Regions from separate parts of the Streptomyces sp. NPDC015032 genome, predicted to be linked through region 2. Evidence: riboswitches for the same ligand, from Rfam matches in the RefSeq annotation. Region 2 holds a riboswitch; the other holds the start of a gene.

Region 1 (7,414 bases), on a different contig from region 2:
GAGATTGGTCGTAGCATGTCAAGAATCATGGTGATGTGCCTTGTTGTCTCCAGGGCGTCATGCCTCAATGGGGCTGCAAGCTTTCCTTGACGGTATGTCAGGGAAATGCGTCCTTCCGGCGTGACGTGGCGAATTGACGTCGCCGGAAATCCCCCCACACGAAGGGCAACCACCATGAGGCATGGCATACGGCGAATCGCTGTCTGCTCCGTCCTTGCCGCGGGCACGCTCGCGCTCGCACCCGCGGCCGACGCGGTCACCCCCACGACCGCCACCGTTTCCTTCGACTGCGGCCTGTACGGCTCGGGCGCCGCGACCCTCACCGCGACCCAGAACGGCACGTCCGCGACCATCGACCTCTCGACGTCGGCCATCACCGCCCCCATCGACGTCGGGGCGAACTCGGTCAAATCGACACTCACGCTTACCAACAAGGGCGCGGGCGCGGTGACATTCACCGGCAGCTCCAACCCTGCCATTCCCGCCGGAAGTCCTGTGTCCACGGGCCCGCTCAGTGGGACCGTCGCGTCAGGGGACAGCCTGGAGGCCAAGTCCCTCAAGGTCGTGGTCATGGGCATCACCGCGACATGCAACGCGACCTCCGCCCAGACGCCCGGGCCTTTCGTGTTCTGAGCCGATCGCCGGGCACCGGTGAAAGCGCCGGTCCGGGGCATCGGTGCGGTCGGCCGGCACCCCCGTCCACGGACGGGGCCACCGGCCGACCGCTCATTCCCGACCGGCACCCACCCGGCGGCGTGAACGCGCTGTACCCGGACGGCCGGGAGGGCTGGAGCGCATCGCGTGTTTCCCGCGGGGCACTGACGGACCTATGGGGAATGCCGATGGTGCGGGCGCCCGGCCGCTCACGGAACGGAGTGGTCCGTCGCGGCCGGTACCGGGCGGTCGGTGGCGTCGGGGAGGAAGGTGATGTGGGGTGCCCCGGTGCGTGGGTGAATGACCACTTCTCCCGCCACCCCGTACACCTCGCGCAGGAGTTCCACGGTGAGTACCTCGGCGGGCGGGCCGGACACGATGACTTCGCCGTCGCACAGCACATGGAGGCGGTCGCAGTAGTACGCGGCCAGGTTGAGGTCGTGGAGTGCGACCAGGACGGTGGCGGGGAGCTGCCGCAGTATGCCGAGGACTTCGAGCTGGTGGCGTATGTCCAGGTGGTTGGTGGGCTCGTCGAGGACGAGCAGCGAGGGCTGCTGGGCGAGGGCGCGGGCGATGAGTACGCGCTGGCGTTCGCCGCCGGAAAGCCGGTCGAAGGAGCGGTCGGCCAGGAGGGCTGCGTCCACGGCTGCGAGGGCCGACTCGATCAGCCGGTCATCCTCGGCGGTGTCGCCGGCGAGCAGACCCTTGTGCGGGGTGCGGCCCATGGCGACGACCTCCCGTACCGTCAGGTCGAAGCCGGCAGTCGGCTCCTGTACCACTGCGGCCAGGGTCCGTGCCAGCCTGCGTACGGGCAGGGACCAGGCATCGGTTCCATCGATCCGTACCTGTCCGGCGTCCGGGCGCAGGACGCGGTAGACGGCGCGCAGGAGGCTGGACTTGCCGCTGCCGTTGGGGCCGACCAGGCCGATCACCTCGCCGGGGCGGGCGTGCAGTGAGACGTTCCGGACGAGGTGGCGTGCCCCGGCGGTCAGGGTGACGCCGTCTACGGTGAGTTCGGTCGCGCTCATCCCACTCCTGGGTCGGTGTTCCGTCGGGCGTCGCGGCGCATGAGCCAGAGGAAGAAGGGACCACCGCACAGCGCCGTGAGCACCCCGACGGGGATCTCCATGGGCGCGGCGACGGTACGAGCGGCGATGTCGGCCCAGATCAGGAAGACCGCTCCGCCCAGTGCGGCCGTCGGCAGCACACGACGGTGGTCGCCGCCTACGAAGAGACGCACGATGTGCGGCAGCATCAGGCCGACGAAGCCGATTGGTCCGGCCGCCGCGACCAGTACCCCGGTGACGAGGGACAGCATGATGAACATGCGGGTCCGGAACCGGGCCACGTCCAGTCCCATCGTCGTGGCGGCCTCTTCACCCGCCAGCAGCAGGTTCAGGTGCCGTGCCTGCACCAGGAGGACGGCGATGCCGAGCAGCAGGGCCGCGCTGGGCAGCCACAACGTGCCCCAGCTGACGCCGCCGAGGCCGCCGAGGGTCCAGGCGAGCACCGCGCGGGCCTCGTGGCCCCGGCCGGCGGTGAGCAGCAGCAGGTCCATCACCGCGGTGAGCACCGCCGCGGTCGCCACGCCGGACAGCACGAGCCGCACCGAGGTGATGCGTCCGCCGGTGCGGGCAGTCGCGTACACCACCACCAGCGAGCCCAGGGCACCGGCGAACGCGGCGGCCGACATCGGCACCGGCCCGAACACACTCGCGCCGAAGACGATCATCGAGACCGCGCCGAGAGAGGCTCCGGAGGAGACGCCCAAGAGGTACGGCTCGGCAAGCGGGTTGCGGATCAGGGCCTGCATGGCGGTGCCCACCACCGCGAGCCCGGCACCGGTCACGGCCCCGAGCAGCACGCGCGGTGCGCGCACGTCGAGGACGATCGTCTCCCGCGCCCGGGACCAGTCGGGATCCGTCCAGTCGGCGCCCAGGGCATGTGTCACGATGCCCCACACCTGGCCGGGCGGCACGTGTACCGAGCCGATGGACAGGCCGGCCGTGGCGGAGAGCACCAGCAGCAGCGCGAGGACGGCCGACGTGAGCGCGAGGGTGATGCCACCCGGCCGGTTCATGCGGCGCCCGCTCCGAGCCGCCGGCGCGTCGGGGGCGTCGGTCTTCGCGGGCGTCCTTGTCACCGGAAGCTCTCGGGATGCAGGCCGCGGGCCAGGCCGTCGACCGCGTACGCCGACCGGATGCCGACCAGGGTCTCGGTCAGCGGCAGCACCACGAACCGCTTGTTCTTGACGGCGGGGACATCGGCGAGTGCGGGCTGCGAGAGCAGGAACTCCTTCTTCTGCTGGACACTTCCGGAACCCGCGTAGTCGTAGATGGCGATGACCTCCGGCCTGCGGGCCACGACCTGCTCCCAGGAGACATCTCCGAAGACGCCGTCGAGGTCCGCGAAGACGTTCCGGCCGCCGGCCAGCCGGATCAGCTCGCTGCCCAGGCCCTTGCCACCCGCGGTGAAAGCCGTCTTGTCGCCGCTGTCGTACACGAAGACGGACACTTCGGCCTTGCCCTCGACCGCCGTGGTGGCCTTGTCGACGCGTCCCCGGAGATCGGCCACCAGCTTGTCGGCGCGGTCCGGGACGCCGAAGATGCTGCCGACGGTGCGGATCTCGTCGTAGGTGTCGCTCATCGTCACCTGCTTCTTGCCGCAGGATTCGCGGTTGAGGTAGGTGTCGATGCCGGCGTCGGCGAACGCCTTGCGGGAACGGCCCTCGTTCTCCGCGAACGCGCTGCCGTAACCGCCGTAGACGAAGTCCGGCTCCGCGTCGAGGACGGTCTCGAAGGACGGCTCCTTCCTCGCCAGTTCGGGTATCGCCTCGAAGTCCTTCTTCAGCCCGGGCAGGACGTCCGAGTCGGGGAAGGCGGTGCCGGCCATGCGGTCCTTCAGGCCCAGGGCGAGCATCAGTTCCGCCGGATGCTGATGGATGGTGACCGCCCGCGAGGGCGGTCTGACGTACGTCGTCTTCACGCCGCAGTTGTCGATGCTGATCGGGAAGCCCTCGACCGGTGACGCGTCGGCCTTCGGGTCCCCGGCGGATTCGTCGCCCGTGCCACAGCCCGCGATCAGCAGGGTGGTGGACAGGGCGACGACCGCGGCGACGGTGCGCAGGGCACGACGGGGGAGGGCATGGGGGAAACAGGGGCGGCGGGGTATGCCGAAGTACACGTAGAGCCTCCTGGGGAGTCCGCGCTCCTCAAAACGGGCCCGCGACAGGCCAGTGTCCTGACTCCCGGATCGACGCTCCCCCCGCCTTCCCGCGCAGGGCGCAGGGGCATGTCGAAGGGTTGTACTCCCCGGTCACAGTGGCGGGACCGTGCCGGATTCGCACCGGCTTCCTGTCTCCCGTCGCGGCGATGACCTGCCGATATTACGTTTCAACGAGGCTGCCGCACAAAGGGCGCCCATGTGAGTGATCGCACGTCGCCGAACGGGTTCGTCCTTGGGAAGGCGGAGCCGCAGGACGTACAGCGCGATGTGGACCGCTTTCCGCCGGCGAGGCCTCGCGAACGGGCAGCGACCGGTGGCCGGGATGCCCCTGCCCGGCGAGGCGTCCGCGCCTCGCGCGACGATGCCCGATGCAGCCGTTGACCCTACGGTGGTGGCATGGCGGTGATCAGCGGTTGGAGGCGATGGACGCGGCCCCGGATCGGTGTGATGGAAGCACTGGGCCTGGCTGCGCTGTTCCTGTTGTCGGTCGTGGCTTCCTCGGTCGTACCGCACGAGCACACGGTCTCCTTGCGGTGGCCTGCCGTGGTGCTGGCAGGTGTCGGTTGCTCCGCGCTGGTGTGGCGCCGGCAACACCCTTTCGGCGTACTGGTCGTCGCGGTTGGCTGCGGGGTGGCCTTTCAGGTGCTCGGATTCCGCGAGAGCCCTCTGGTGATCAGCCCGGTCCTGGTGTCGGTCTACACCGTGGCCGCACTGACCGACCGGCGTGCCACCTGGACCGCGGCAATATTCGCGGCTTCCGTTCTGGTGGGCGTCGCCGTGCTGTGCGACCCGCACGCATGGCTGGCCCCCGACAACGCGGCGATGCTGGCGTGGACGGCGCTGCCCGCCGCGGTCGGGGACGGGCTGCGCTCACGGCGGGCCTATGTGGCGGCCGTGGAGGAGCGGGCGGAACACGCGGAGCGCACGCGTGAGCAGGAGGCGCAGCAACGGGTGGCGGCCGAACGGGTGCGGATCGCGCGCGAGCTGCACGACATCGTCGCGCACCACATCGCCTTGATCAACGCGCAGGCAGGCGTGGCCGTCCATCTGGTGGAACGGCGGCCGGAACAGATCGTGGCAGCCTTGGAGGACATCCGGGACACCAGTCGGTCCGCGCTGGACGAACTGCGGGTGACCGTGGGGCTGCTGCGGCAGTCCGACGACCCGGTGGCGCCGCGTGACCCGATGCCCGGCCTGGCGCGCGTACCGGCGCTTCTGGCCTCGTTCGAGCGCGCCGGTCTGACCGTGAGCCATACCCGGCGGGGCATCGCCGAACCGCTGGCGCCGACGGTCGACCTGGCCGCGTACCGCATCGTCCAGGAGGCCCTGACGAACGTGCACAAGCACGCCGGTGCCGACCATGCCCGCTTGTTCCTGCACTACCGCCCCGAGCGGCTGACGATCACCGTCGAGGACGACGGACGGGCCGGACGGGACCACACCCGTCCGGGAACGGGGCACGGGCTGATCGGGATGCGCGAGCGTGCTGCCACGGTCGGGGGCCGGCTGTACGCGGGAGTGCGCCCGGAGGGCGGATTCACCGTGACGGCCGAACTTCCGCTGCGTCCCGGCCTGGTGATGGGCAAACCACCGAGGAGAGACGGGAATGACGGTTCGCGTACTGCTTGCCGATGACCAGGCCCTGCTACGGGGCACCTTCAAGATGCTGTTCGACTCCACCGACGACATGGAGACGGTGGGGGAGGCATCCAACGGGGAGGAGGCGCTGGAACTGACACGTACGGAGCGCCCCGATGTGGTCCTGATGGACATCCGCATGCCGGAGATGGACGGCCTCGACGCCACACGGCTCATCAGCGAGTCCGAGGACCTCACCGCGGTGAAGGTGCTCATCCTGACCACCTTCGAGGACGACGAGCACGTCGCCGAGGCTCTGCGCGCCGGTGCGAGCGGCTTTCTCGGCAAGGGGGCCCGGCCCGAGGAGCTTCTCGACGCCGTCCGCACGATCGCCGCCGGCGAGGCACTGCTGTCCCCGTCGGCGACGCGTGCGCTGATCAAGCGCTTTCTCGCGCAGCCGGATCCGTGCCCGGCGGGTGTGCACGAGCGGTTGGAGTGCCTGACGCGGCGGGAACGCGATGTCGTGGGGCTCGCGGCACTGGGGCTGTCGAACGACGAGATCGCAGAACGTCTGTTCGTCAGTCCACTGACTGCCAAGACCCACGTCAACCGGGCCATGACCAAGCTGGCGGCCCGCGACCGGGCCCAGCTCGTCGTCATCGCCTATCAGTGCGGCCTGGTCAGTCCGGCAACGGAATCCGGGCCTCCACAGGAGCCTCTGTAGGCGTCGGCGCGGTATGTACACGTCGTCGCAGTCGTAGGCAGTCGTGGCGGATACCGCAGCCGTGGTAGCCGGGAATCGCTGCGGCGGGACGACGCGCCGGGGGCCGTTCCTGGGCGAAGGTGGGAAGGCGAACGGAGGTTTCGCCATGATCGAAGTCCACTGCCCGGTTGAGCGGTACAGCACCGGATCGACATCGACGACCGCGGTCGTCGCCGCAGTTCTCGGCGGCCGGACGGTTCTGTTCGTGGCCGTCCCCGATACGGCGACGGCACCTCGGGCAGACCGGTCGCTCCCGCCGCGTGCGCAGCCGCCCGTCCCGGGCATCACCGCCCGGATTCTCACCGGAGCGACGCCTGCTCCCGGAGGGCAGCGGCAGTCGCCACCCGATGTCCTCGCCGGTTCCGGAGCTGCCCCCGTTGCGGGGCCACACTCCGCCGGATCCCGGACCTCGCGCCTTGCGAAGGCACAGCGACACACCGGCGCCCAACGGCAGCCGCGGGACTGAAGGCGGCCTCGACGCCCCCGCCCGGCGGCCCGGCGTCCCCTTCTCCCGGACACTCACGCCCGACCCCGTGGCCTCGACGACCGCGTGACCGGTATCCCAGCTCAGGAAGGACACCCTCCCATGCTCACTGCAACCGAGAAGCGCCGCACGATCGGTGAACGACCGGCCGAAGACCACGGCCTCGAGGCCCCTGCGGCCGACGAGGCGAGCACGGTGGGAGCCCAGCTGGAATCCGGCTCCACGTACCGGGACGGGCACGACTGCGGTGCGGCCCTGCCCGTACACCTGCTCCTCCTCCGCGACGCCCTGGCCGACACTGCCGGCCGGCACAGGGGGACTTCCGGGGACGGCCGGGCCGAGCACCGCCACATGGCACCCTGCCGACGCAGTCCGGCCCGCACGGACGGGGCCCCGCAGCTCACCCTGTCCCAATGGGTCAGCAGGACCGCCAGGATCGGGGACCAGAGCTGATGTGAAGGACCGGAGCCGACATGAAGGACCAGAACCGACGTGAAGGCAACGACGAGCCCGGGGCGGCCCGGCACCCGGCCCCGGGCCGCCCGACAGCCGGACGCGGCGAGGCGGCCGCCGCCCGATCGGCGGACCCTCCACTCGGCGTGCGAACGTGCCGCCCAGGCCCGCTGGGTACCGCGATGTCGGAAATCGTTCGCTGCCGGACGCCGGACGCCGGACGCCGGACGCCGGACGCCGGACGCCGCCGCGCGTCC
Region 2 (7,414 bases):
CAATATCAATGCGGTTCAGCGCACCCTCCCCCGCGGCTTCAGTGCCACAGGCGGCAGTTCAGGAGCGGGCAGCCGGCCCCCCTCGAAGCCATGCACTTCCCCGAACCGGGCACTGGTCATCCAGTCCGCACGTGCCTCCTCGATCTCCTCGTGCGACCGCCCGATGAAGTTCCACCACATCACGATCTCCTCCGCGAAGGGCTCGCCGCCGAGGAGCATGAGACCCGCGTCGGTGTCCGCACGCAAGGGGAGTTCGGTGCGGCCGCAACCGAGGTAGAGCATGGAGCCGGGCAGCACGGGAACGCCGTCGACCTCGGCCTGGCCGGACATCGAGAGCACCGCGTACTCGAAGTCCGGGTCGAGCGGCAGACGGGCCCCGGCTCCGGCGGTGAGAGACAGGTCGGCGCCGACGATCGGGGTGTACGCGGTGCCGGGCGAGGTGGCGCCGTCGAGTTCGCCCAGGATCAGGGTGGCGGTGAGGCCGGGGGCGGTGACGGTCGGCAGTTCGGCGTGGTGCTGGAAGTGCGGCTCGACGTGACGGTGGGCACCCGGCAGCGCCACCCAGAGCTGCGCACCGTGCAGAAATCTCGCGTGGGACTTCGGGCTCTCCTCGGAGTGACTGATGGCCCGGCCGGAGGTCATCAGCCCCAGTTCGCGCGGGCGGATCGTCCGGAGGCTGCCGAGGCTGTCCCGGTGCAGGACCTCGCCGTCGTGCAGCCAGCTGACCGTCTGCAGGCCCATGTGGGGGTGCGGCGGCACTTGCATCCCGGGCTCGCCGGCGATGTCGTCGGGGCCGTAATGGTCGACAAAGGCCCATGCGCCGACCATCCGGCGGCCCAGATTGGGCAGGAGCCTGCGGACCTCGGTGGACTCACCCAGCTGGACATGGCGCGGGGTGAGAAGTTCACGTACAGGCTCGGCGACGACGAAGCCCCGTCCTCCGCAGACGGAGAGTGCGGCCTGGCGATCGAGATTACTCATGGCGCTCAACCTATTCCCGTGCGGACCCGGGGTGCCGGTACCCACGCCGATAATGTAGTGGAATATTCAACCAGTCCGCCATGTTCTTCCACCAGAAGCGCGGCTGAACATGTGGCCGGGCCAATGGCGGGGCGGGGCCGGAAGCGATCCGGAGCGGTCCGTGAACGAGGAGGTCAGAGGTCAAGTGAGCGACACCTATTTCGAGTTCGGTACGGAAGCCGATCGCTGGGACCGTGCGCGGATGTTCTTCGAAGCGAAGGAGTACATGACCGCTGCCCGGATTCTGGAGGGGCTCGTCGAAGAGGTGCCGGAGCAGGTCTCCCCCCGGCTGCTGCTGGCGCGGGCCTACTACCACTCGGCTCGGCTCGGCAGGGCCGAGACGGAGCTGCGGGCGGTGCTGGAGCGCGACCCGGTGGAGCCGTATGCCCGGCTGATGCTCGGCCGCACACTTGAGCGCCAGGGGCGGGACGCGGAGGCGACCGGTCACCTGCGGATGGCTGCGGCGCTCTCCGGGGACTTCGGCTTCGACGAGGGCCGGACACGGTCCTGAGGGCCTCTCGTCCGGATCACACCCGGCTCGCGGGGTCCGGCCCGGCCCGCAGAAAAGTTCCGGGCGGTCGCGAGGGGCGTTCGACAGACGGTCCAGCCATTCCGTCAGGAGTGCTCCCTCGGCGGTGGTGGCGGTGGCGGCGGTGGGAGTAGCGGACCGGCATGCGTCGGTCCCTCCCGGCAGCCGGGGCTAAGGGCTGTCCCGTAATCCCTGGTGGATCAGCGCGCGGCGGCAGATGCGGTGCATCGCAAGGCGGAGGGACGTCCGCATACTGGATGTATTCGGACGTTCCGACAACGCGGCGAGGATGGGGCCTCCCCTGCTCGAGCGCAGCCGAGAGCTTGGGGAAGTAGCTGTCGTCGTGCGCCCGCCAGGGATTACGGGACAGCCCTTAGGCATGACGAGGCAGCGGAACCCGCCGGAAAGCTCCCGGCGGGTTCCGCTGCGCGCTGATGACGAGATGCCCTCGTGCGTGACGACATGCCCACTGCCGGTCAGATGCCGGCTGATGGCCAGATGCCGGCTGATGGCGAGCGGTGCGTCGGTCAGCCGGCCGCGGTGGCCGCCCGGTTCGCCGCACCCTGGCCGGTGGTGACGCTGTCGGCCCCCGACGCGAGGAGCCGTTCCGTCAGGTGGCCGAAAACGAGGCCGAAGGTGACCCACAGGATGGCCTGTACGGCGAGCGTGGTCAGGCGGAACTCCCACAGCAGCGCCGCCGGGAAGTCCTTTCCGACCTCGTTGAACGAGGGCAGGAACGCGTAGGCGAGTCCGATCACGACGACGTACGCGACGGATGCGGTGATCGTTGCGTTCCAGTTGCCCAGGCGGGGGGCCAGCCGTCGGCCGAGGATCACGGCGGCGACGGCCAGCAGCACGCCGAGGGCGACCATCAGGAAGAACAGCGCGGTGCGTCGGCCGATGGTGTCGGGGTTGCCGACGGCCGGCGGATTGGCCGGGTACTTCAGGAATGGCACGACGTACACGGTCAGCAGGGCCGCTCCCGCGATCAGTGCGGCCGTGGCCCGGGGTCCGAATCTGCCGATCCGGCCGAGGGCGTAACAGAAGACGAGGGCTGCGATGCCGCCGATCGCCACTCCGAAGACGAGCACACCGGTGGCGAGTCCGGCGGTGGACTGCATGGTGCGGCTGACGAGTTCCTCGCCGCCCCCGTGGTCGTGGCTGTGCGCCTCCTCAAGGGCAATGGCCGCATCGACGCGGGACTCACCGAGGAAGTACGCGACGAACAGGGCAAGTACGCCCGCGGCCAGGCCGGCCAGCATGCCGCGGATGAGCAGGGCTCTGACAGATATGGAGTTCATGAGGTTTCCCCTGGATCGGACGGTACGTCAGTGACAGGGGAAGCCGAGGAGGTGGCGGCCGTCGTGGACCCACTCGTGGACGCCTTCGCCGGAGATGACCGCGGTGGCACCCTGCTCGGCGCCGACGAAGTACAGCAGTACGAGCATGAGGATGCCGAAGAAGACCGCCCAAGGGGCAATGGCCTTCCCGGAGATGGGGGTGATCGCCGGTACGGCGGGGGCAGCGGCAGTCCGTGCCATGGCAGAACCTCCTGAGGGAACACGCGTCCCAATCGTGGTGCTGGAACGAAGGTGCTGGGTCTGACTTCCCGTACGGGGACGGGTTCACAGTGGCGCGACCGTGCCGGACTCTCACCGGACTTCCGTCACACCTTCGTCATGTTCCTGGGACGATACCGCCTGGGACCGGGCCTGGCCACGGTGCCGGTGGCAGGGCCGGAGGGCCTGAACGCCATGGTGAGCACACGTGAGGGCCAGAATTCAGGGAGTCGACCCGGTCATGACGGTTCAGGTGATGCTGATCTCACCGGCGCTCAACGCCTCGCTGCGCGAGGCGCGCTTCGACGGTGATGCTCCGATCGACCCGGCCGGGGCCCGGCGGGCCCGGGCCGCCGCGCCGGCGGTGCCCGTGGCCGACCGGTATGTACGCGGGCCCTCCGCGCGGTGCACCGGAACCGCCGACGCCCTGGGCTTGCACACCGATCCCGAACTCTCGCTCCGGGACTGGGACATGGGCCGATGGACCGGGCAGCGGCTGGCCGAGGTGGGCACGAACGAACCGGACGCCGTGTCGGCCTGGCTGACCGACCCCTCGGCGGCTCCGCACGGCGGCGAGTCCCTGCTGGAATTCTGCGCACGGGTCGGCCACTGGCTGAAGTCCGTGGGGACCTTCGGCGCGCCCGAGGAATCCATGCAGCATTTGGACGGCGACGCGGGCGGCCGTGTGCTGGGGGTCGTCGGGCCCGCGGTGGTACGGGCGGTGACCGTACAGGCGCTCGCTCTGCCGACGGAGGCGTTCTGGCGGCTGGATGTCGCCCCGCTGACTCTGACCACGCTCAGCGGCCGGTCCGGACGGTGGAATCTGCGCTGCGGGCAGCCGCTGTCCCCCACCGCGGGGAACTGACACCTCCCACGGCCCGCACCACAGCATGAACGACTGATGTGCCGGAACCATCCATCAGCGCCGAGGGCAGTGGTGCAACTGGTCGCCCTGACCGTCCGGCAGACGTGTCGCAGGAGGAAACCCGGTGGGAATCCGGGACTGCCGCGCGGCGGTACCACCACAGACGCATGCAAGAAGTGTGGTCCGTACCAAAGCCTTGACACGCTCTTGGTTCACTTCTTCAATCTCAGACAGAACGGAAGCCTTTCCCCGCTCCCCCCATGATGAGCGTTTGCCATGCCCATGACAGCTGCTCGATTCCGCACGGGAAGGACCCCCCATGACCTCCCCCCGCCTCACCCGGCGTCTCCTGGTATCCGCGCTCTCCTTACTCGCCCTCGTCTCGGCCTCCTCCGGCCTCGCCGCCGGGGTGCCGCTGCCCTCGCCGCGGCCGTCGGTGACGGCAGGGGCCTTCACCGACGATTTCGACGGGCCCGCGGGCTCCGCAGTCGACGACGGCAAGTGGCAGATCGAGACCGGCGACAACGTCAACAACCACGAACGGCAGTACTACACGGCCGGCAACAACAACGCGGCACTCGACGGCCAGGGACATCTGGTCATCACCGCACGCCGTGAGAACCCGAACAACTACCAGTGCTGGTACGGCACGTGCGAATACACCTCCGCACGCCTGAACACCTCCGGCAGGTTCACCCAGACCTACGGGCACGTCGAGGCCCGGATGAAGGTGCCGCGCGGTCAGGGCATGTGGCCCGCCTTCTGGATGCTGGGCGACGACATCGGTCAGGTCGGCTGGCCCGCTTCCGGCGAGATCGACGTCATGGAGAACGTCGGCTTCGAACCCTCCACGGTCCACGGCACGTTGCACGGTCCCGGCTACTCCGGTTCCGGCGGCATCGGCGCCGCCTACACACTGCCGGGCGGCCAGGCGTTCGCCGACGACTTCCACACCTTCGCGGTCGACTGGGCCCCCGACTCGGTGACCTGGTCGGTCGACGGCAACGTCTACCAGCGCCGCACACCCGGCGATCTCAACGGAAACACCTGGGTGTTCAACAAGCCCTTCTTCCTTGTCCTCAACCTCGCTGTCGGCGGCTACTGGCCCGGTGACCCCGACGGCAGCACCTCCTTCCCCCAGCAACTCGTCGTCGACCACGTGCGAGTCACCACCAGCGATCTGCGGCCGCCGGCCTGACCGGCCCGCTCCGCCCGACCCCTCGGCCACGCCGGCGATCCGGGGCCGGGCAGGAGCACCGTGGCACGTGCCCCGCCCGGACCGGCCGGCACCGGGGCGCGGACGAGTGCGCGGATGCTGCGGGTGACCGGCGCGACGGGGCAGGGACACGCCACTGGCGCACCGGGCGGCGTCGGGCCGTCGGGGCGGTCGCTCAGGACGCGCTGGTGTCGCTGGACCCGTTGCGCCGGATCGGGGCCGAGGTCGCAGAGCCGATGAGGACGTGCTCGGCGCACCGCGGCACCCTGCACGAAATCCCTGCTCACGGCCGTCGTCAGGTGGGTACGGATGCCGCGCCGTCCGGGGAGCCGCCGACGACGGGCGGACCGGGCCCTATGCGTCGCGGTACGCCTCCAGCAGGCGCAGCCAGACCTCGCTGATCGTCGGATAGGCCGGAACGGCGTGCCACAGCCGGCCGATGGGGACCTCGCCCGCGACCGCGATCGTCGCCGAGTGCAGCAGCTCGCCGATGCCCGGTCCGACGAAGGTGACACCGAGCAGGATCTCCCGGTCGAGGTCCACGACCATGCGGGCGCGGCCGCGGTAGCCCTCCGCGTACAGTCCGGAGCCCGCCACCGCGGCCAGATCCTGGTCGATGGCGCGCACCCGGTGGCCGGCCTGCTCGGCCTCGGCGAGGGTGAGGCCGACGGAGGCGGCCTCGGGGTCGGTGAAGACGACCTGCGGGACGGCCGCGTGGTCGGCGGTGGCCACGTGGGCGCCCCAGCGGTCGTTCTCCAGCAGCGGCACTCCCGCGGCGCGGGCGGCGATCGCGGCGCCCGCGATGCGCGCCTGGTACTTGCCCTGGTGCGTGAGGAGCGCCCGGTGATTGACATCTCCGACGGCGTAGAGCCAGGTCGTGCCTTCGACGAGGCAGCTGTCGTCGACGGTGAGCCAGGAACCGGGCGTCAGACCCACCGTCTCCAGGCCGAGGTCGCCGGTGCGCGGGGCACGGCCGGTGGCGAAGAGCACTTCGTCGGCCTCGACACGCTCGCCGTTGTCGAGTTCCAGGATGACCGGCCCGTCCGGGGCCGCACGCCGCAGGGATGTCGCCGAGACACCGGTACGGATGTCGGCGCCCGCCTCCGTCAGCGCCCGCGCGACCAGCTCACCCGCGAAGGCCTCCATCTTCGGCAGGAGCCCCTTGCCGCGGATCAGCATCGTCACCCGGGCGCCGAGGGCCTGCCAGACGGTGGCCATCTCCGTCCCGACCACACCGCCTCCGACGATCACGAGGCGGCCGGGCACCTCCTTGGCGCTCGTCGCCTCACGGCTGGTCCAGGGGCGAGCCCCGTCGATGCCGGGCAGGGCGGGGACGACGGCGCGGCTGCCGGTGCAGACGGCGACGGCCTGCCGGGCGGTGAGCCGGTGCACCGTGCCGTCGGGGGCGGTCACGGAGACGGCCTTCTCACCGGTGAGCCGGCCCCGGCCCCGGTAGATGTCCGCTCCGATGCCCTCCAGCCAGGCGACCTGTCCGTCGTCCTTCCAGTGCGAGGCGTAGGTGTCGCGATGGGCGAGGACGGCCGCCGTGTCGAGCGGGCCCCGCACGGCGTCACCGAGGCCGGGGACGCGGCGCGCGTCGGCGCGGGCGACGACCGGGCGCAGCAGGGCCTTGCTGGGCATGCAGGCCCAGTAGGAGCACTCGCCGCCGATGAGCTCGGTCTCGACGACCGCCGTACTGAGCCCGGCGGCACGCGCCCGGTCGGCGACGTTCTCGCCGACCGGACCCGCTCCGATCACCACGACGTCGTACTCGGCGTTCAGGGAAGCATCTGTCATGGGGACAGTTTTATCGCGGGTGTGCGCGGCGTCCACATGGGCAGGCGGAATAGCGCGAGTACCGGCACCGTTGTGCCGGGCAGGTCCGAACGGGCACAGGAAGAGGTAACAGAACATGAGCACCGTCGAGCTCACCAAGGAAAACTTCGATCAGGTCGTCAGCGAGAACGACTTCGTCCTGATCGACTTCTGGGCTTCCTGGTGTGGCCCGTGCCGGCAGTTCGCGCCGGTCTACGACGCGGCCTCGGAGCGCCACGACGACCTGGTCTTCGCCAAGGTCGACACCGAGGCGCAGCAGGAACTGGCGGCGGCCTTCGAGATCCGCTCCATTCCCACGCTGGTGATCGTCCGGGACAACGTGGCGGTGTTCGCACAGCCGGGGGCGCTGCCGGAGGCCGCGCTTGAGGACATCATCGGACAGGCCAGGA

Evidence for each region. A riboswitch is a leader RNA that binds a small molecule or an ion and turns the genes downstream of it on or off. The one in region 2 is predicted to bind cobalamin.
Region 1: it holds a riboswitch for cobalamin, as region 2 does, so the genes downstream of both, ACF08M_RS15790 (ABC transporter substrate-binding protein) here and ACF08M_RS06725 (CbtB-domain containing protein) in region 2, are expected to answer to the same signal.

What each region holds. Positions count from the first base shown of each region.
Region 1 is NZ_JBIBVN010000009.1:95,810-103,223, forward strand. Features, by position in the region: gene ACF08M_RS15775 (hypothetical protein) at 175-633, shown strand; gene ACF08M_RS15780 (ABC transporter ATP-binding protein) at 864-1,682, opposite strand; gene ACF08M_RS15785 (FecCD family ABC transporter permease) at 1,679-2,734, opposite strand; gene ACF08M_RS15790 (ABC transporter substrate-binding protein) at 2,794-3,837, opposite strand; cobalamin riboswitch at 3,867-4,049, opposite strand; gene ACF08M_RS15795 (sensor histidine kinase) at 4,276-5,514, shown strand; gene ACF08M_RS15800 (response regulator) at 5,486-6,181, shown strand; gene ACF08M_RS15805 (zf-HC2 domain-containing protein) at 6,807-7,157, shown strand.
Region 2 is NZ_JBIBVN010000003.1:205,886-213,299, reverse strand. Features, by position in the region: gene ACF08M_RS06740 (pirin family protein) at 16-981, opposite strand; gene ACF08M_RS06735 (tetratricopeptide repeat protein) at 1,166-1,531, shown strand; gene ACF08M_RS06730 (CbtA family protein) at 2,077-2,850, opposite strand; gene ACF08M_RS06725 (CbtB-domain containing protein) at 2,878-3,090, opposite strand; adenosylcobalamin (AdoCbl) riboswitch at 3,094-3,240, opposite strand; gene ACF08M_RS06720 (histidine phosphatase family protein) at 3,350-3,973, shown strand; gene ACF08M_RS06715 (family 16 glycosylhydrolase) at 4,293-5,171, shown strand; gene ACF08M_RS06710 (dihydrolipoyl dehydrogenase family protein) at 5,544-6,986, opposite strand; gene trxA (thioredoxin) at 7,102-7,414, shown strand, end outside.